2 regions of the Streptomyces sp. BYX5S genome follow, and region 2 is predicted to be linked to the other one. Evidence: riboswitches for the same ligand, from Rfam matches in the RefSeq annotation. Region 2 holds a riboswitch; the other holds the start of a gene.
The links. Region 2 has a riboswitch for thiamine pyrophosphate ahead of ACYBSK_RS15505 (purine-cytosine permease family protein). Riboswitches for the same ligand answer to the same signal wherever they lie in the genome.
Positions count from the first base shown of each region.

Region 1 (2,450 bases), 1.7 Mb from region 2:
GACGACGGCGCCCGCGGGCAGCCGCGTGCCGTCGTCGAGGACCACGACGCCCGGCTCGACGCGCTCCACGCGCGCGTGCGTGCGCAGGGTCGCTCCGGCGTCCGCGTACCAGGACGCCATGGGCGCGGCGATCTCCGCGGGCAGCGCCCCGGCCAGCGGCCGCCCGGCCGCCTCCACGACGGTGACGCGGCACCCGGCCTCACGGGCCGCGGTGGCGAACTCGGCGCCGATCCACCCGGCTCCCACGACCACCACGTCGTGCTGCTCGGCGAGGACGGGCCGCAGCCGCTCGGCGTCGTCGAGGGTGCGCAGCAGGTGCACCCCGGGCAGGTCCTGGGTGCCCGGCAGCCGGACCGGCTCGGCGCCGGTCGCGACGACCAGTACGTCGTACGGGACGGGGCCCTCGGCGGTGTCCAGCTCGTGGTCGCCGGGGCGCAGCCCGGTCACCTCGCGGCCCAGCTCCAGGGAGACGCCGAGCGCCTCGAAGTCCACGTCGAAGGCCGAGCCCTCGGCCTTGCCGAGCAGCACTGCCTTGGAGAGCGGCGGCCGGTCGTACGGCTGGTGGGGTTCGGCGCCGAGCAGCGTCACCGAGCCGGTGAACCCGTGTTCGCGCAGCGCCACGGCGGTCTGCACACCGGCCATCCCCGCGCCCACGATGACGACGTTCCGCTGCCCCGAAGGCGTTCCGCTCCCGCTCCGCTGCTCACTCACGGGATCACCTTAGGCACCTGATCTTGTGTCGGTCAGCGGTGCGGGCCACTCCGGCGCCGTGACGTCCTGCACACGTCCCGGCGGTTTAGCGGGCACACGTCCCGGCGGTTTAGCGAGCGAGCTCCTCGACCACGCTGGTGCCGCTGCCCTCCTGCGACTCCCACTCCCAGGTCTCGTCGAGGCGCACCCGGCCGTCCGGGAGCTCGGACACGGTCGAGACGCAGTGCCCCGACGACGTGGTTCCGTCGGTCTTCAACTGGACGTAGCGGAAGTCGAGGCGGTCGCCGGAGCGCGTCCCCACGAGGTGCCCCTCCACGACGTCGCCGCCCTCGTAGGCGGCGGAGACACGGCCGTCCTCCTCCCGGTACGCGAAGCAGGTGCGCACACCCACCTGGCCCGGGGCCTGGTCGGCGACGGGCGACAGGACGAGTCCGTCGAGGGAACGTGCCACGGTCTGGGACTCCCTTACTGGAGGTGCTGGTGAACGGCTAGGGTGGCCAACGTAGAGCACTCGCGGGAGCCCGTACGCAGCGGGCTGAGAGGGAGGCTGGAGCGGCCTTCGACCGTACGAACCTGATCCGGGTCATACCGGCGAAGGGAGGGGCTTGACGCCCATGTCGTCGACGCCATCCGTTCATTCGCACACCTGCGACGTCCTCGTCGTCGGGGGCGGCATCATCGGTCTGGTCACCGCCTGGCGGGCCGCGCAGCGCGGCCTGACCGTCGCGGTCGCGGACCCCGAGCCGGGCGGCGGGGCCGCCCAGGTGGCGGCCGGAATGCTGGCCGCCGTCACCGAACTCCACCACGGCGAGCAGACGTTGCTCGGCCTGAACCTCGCGTCCGCGCGGCGCTATCCGGACTTCGCGGCCGAGCTGTCCGAGGCCACGGGGCAGGACCTCGGCTACCGCGCGTGCGGCACGCTCGCGGTCGCGCTCGACGCGGACGACCGGGCGCACCTGCGTGAACTGCACGCGCTGCAAACGAAGTCGGGGCTCGACTCCGAGTGGCTGTCGGGCCGCGACTGCCGCCGCCTGGAGCCGATACTCGCTCCGGGCGTACGCGGGGGCCTGCGGGTCGACGGGGACCACCAGATCGACCCGAGAAGGCTCGCGAGCGCCCTCGTGACGGCCTGCGAGCGCGCCGACGTGACCTTCCACCGTTCGTGGGCCGAACGCCTGCGTGTCGTACGCGAACGGGCGCGCGGCGCGGTCCTCGGCGACGGCACCGAGGTCGCGGCCGGCCAGGTCGTGCTCGCGGCGGGCAGCCGCAGCGGGCAGCTCAGCGGCGTGCCCGACGCGGTGCTGCCGCCGGTGCGCCCCGTCAAGGGCCAGGTGCTGCGGCTGACGGTGCCCAAGCGGTACGCGCCGTTCCTCAGCCGCACGGTCCGCGCGGTCGTCCGCGGCGGCAACCTCTACCTGGTGCCGCGGGTCAACGGCGAACTCGTCGTGGGCGCGACCAGCGAGGAGTTGGGCTGGGACACCACGGTCACCGCGGGAGGCGTCTACGAACTCCTGCGGGACGCCCACGAACTCGTCCCCGGCATCACGGAACTCCCGCTGACCGAGACCCGCGCGGGGCTGCGCCCCGGTTCCCCCGACAACGCGCCGCTCCTCGGCCCGACGGCGCTGCCCGGCCTCCTCCTGGCGACCGGCCACTACCGCAACGGCGTACTGCTGACGCCGGTCACCGGCGACGCCATGGCGCACGTCCTGACCACCGGTGAACTCCCCGAAGAGGCG
Region 1 covers NZ_CM138829.1:1,713,879-1,716,328, reverse strand. The annotation lists gene ACYBSK_RS07710 (NAD(P)/FAD-dependent oxidoreductase) at 1-711, opposite strand, end outside; gene ACYBSK_RS07705 (hypothetical protein) at 821-1,162, opposite strand; TPP riboswitch at 1,215-1,328, shown strand; gene thiO (glycine oxidase ThiO) at 1,326-2,450, shown strand, end outside.
Region 1: another riboswitch for thiamine pyrophosphate. It lies ahead of thiO (glycine oxidase ThiO); the one in region 2 lies ahead of ACYBSK_RS15505 (purine-cytosine permease family protein).

Region 2 (2,450 bases):
GCTGGTGTCCATGAAGGGGACGGCCGAGGCGAAGGCCGCGGCGAAGGCGAGCAGCGCCGGCCGGGCGGGCTGCCTGCGGGCCCGCTCGACGGCGAGGTCGAGCGCCTCGCCGGTCCGCGCCCGCGACCGGGCCCGCGCGTACCAGTCGACGAGGACGATCGCCACGAAACCGGGGATCCAGTAGCCGACGAACAGCAGCACGTTCTGGAAGCGGGCGGTGGTGTCGGCGGCGTGCATCCACAGCACGAGCGGGAAGCCGAGCACGGCGGCGAGGGCCGCTGCGGCCGGGCGCGGGATGCGGACGCCGATGGTCTGGAGGGCGAGCGAGCCGCTGTAGTCGTTCATGGCGTTGCTGCACAGCGCGGCGAGCGCCACGGCGAGCAGCCCGAAGCCTCCCACCACACCGCCGCCGAGCAGCCGGTCGACGCCGGCGGCCGTCTGGTCGGTGAGCACGGACGCACCCCACAGCCCGAGCGCCTGCACCGCGACGAACGACACCACCAGGCCGAGCAGGGTGTAGCAGAACATGCGGGTACGGGAGGTGGTGGCGGGCAGATACCGGCTGAAGTCACTGGCGTACGGCGCCCAGGACAGCGCGAGGCTCAGCGCGATGGTGCTGGTCAGCACGAACGCACCGGCGCGGTCGGCCCCGGCCGCCGGGCCGTGGGCGGCGGGGTGGACGCCGTCGAGCAGCCGCCAGGCGATGAGCAGGAACGCGGCGCCGAGCACGAAGGTCATGACGATCTGGAGCCGGTGGATGGCCTCGTACCCGAGCACCCCGAGGAGTCCTTGGGCGAGCAGCATCACCAGCACACCCACCCAGAACGGCCAGCCGAACAGCCGGGCCAGCGCGTCCCCGCCGAACAGCCCGATCAGGGCGTCCCACGCGATGGACGACAGCCACTGCAACACCCCGGGCAGCACGACACCCCGCCCGAACGCGAGCCCGGCGAGCGGCAGTTGCCCGGCCCCGGTCCGGCTCCCCCACGTCCCCAGGTACGCGGTCGGCACGGCCCCGATCAGCGTGCCGACCACGACGGCGGCGAGCGCGGTGGCGAAGTCGAGGCCGAGCGCGATGCCGACGGTCCCGGTGAACACCCCGGTCATCGTCAGGTTCGGCGCGAACCACACGCTGAACAACCGCCCCGGCCCGCCGTACCGGTTCCCCTCGGGAACCGGCTCGATACCGTGCGCCTCCACACTCAGATCACCGGCCGCCGCGGGCATCCGCCCCTCGAAGGCGCCGACACCACGGTCGGCGGGCAGCCCACTGGAAACATGCGCCAAAGGCATGAGACATCCCTCCGCCAGTACGAACTGGTTCAGGTTCGACGGGTGTGTTCTCAGCCCTCTGGTGGGGCACCCCGTGTCCGGTACGCGGCCAGGGTAACGCGGAAGGTGTCGCGGGCAAGCCGCGGGGCTCGGGTGCCCGGGGGAAGCCGGCCCCTTTGGTCAGCTCTGCGGCTCCCACAGCGCGGGGTCGGTCTCACGGGCGACCGCGATGATTTCCTTGATCAGGAGCCGGGTGCTCGCGGACGGCGGCCGGTCGGCGACCGTCGTGACCCCGATCTCGCGCGGCACGACATCGAGAGCCTGGGGCAGCAAGGCGAGCAGCGGGTCCCGCGCGCCGATCAGCATGGGCAGTGGAGCGACGGCGTCGGTTTCCAACAGAACCGTCCTCAGCGTGAGGATCGTCGAGCACTCGATGATGTTCGCGGGGAGAGGCAGGCCCCGGCGGTCGAAGAGCGCGTCGATCTCCTGGCGCAACTGGGTGTTGCGGCCCGGCAGGATCCACGGCAGGTCCATCAGGTCCTCGATCCCGCTGGTGGGTGTCTCGAGGCAGGGGTGCTCGTGCCGGACGACGAGGCGCACCGGCTCGTCGTAGAGCCGCACATGCCTCAACGTGGCGCGCGGGCGGATGGGTTGGAGGCGGCCGACCAACACGTCCACTTCACCTCGGGCGAGTTGCAGGCCGAGTTCCTCCGGCATCGCCTCGACGACGGAGACGGTGAGGTGCGGGTGGGCCTTCTTGAGCCGGATCAGGGTCTGCGGCAGCAGGGAGTACGCGCCGGCGAGAATGGTTCCGACCCGTACCGGCTCCATGCCGAGTCGTTGCAGTTCCTGGATGCGCCCGGCGGCGGCCTGCACATTGCCCACGACCGCGCGGGCATGCTCGATGAGGACGTCACCGTACATGGTCGGGCGGACACCGCGCGGCCCCCTGGCGAAGAGTTCCACGCCGACGATCGTCTCGATCTCCTGAAGACTCCTGGTCACCGCCGGCTGGGTGACATGCATGGCCTTGGCGGCGCCGACCAGGGTGCCCTCATCGGCCACGACGGTCACGAGAACGAGGTGGCGAAGCTTCAGTCGGCCGTCCAGCAAATGATCCACGTTCATCAGGTGACATCTCTCCGTCGCATGGTGTTGGCCCCAGGTATAGCTCTACA
Region 2 covers NZ_CM138829.1:3,407,387-3,409,836, reverse strand. The annotation lists gene ACYBSK_RS15505 (purine-cytosine permease family protein) at 1-1,293, opposite strand, end outside; TPP riboswitch at 1,283-1,377, opposite strand; gene ACYBSK_RS15500 (LysR substrate-binding domain-containing protein) at 1,453-2,400, opposite strand.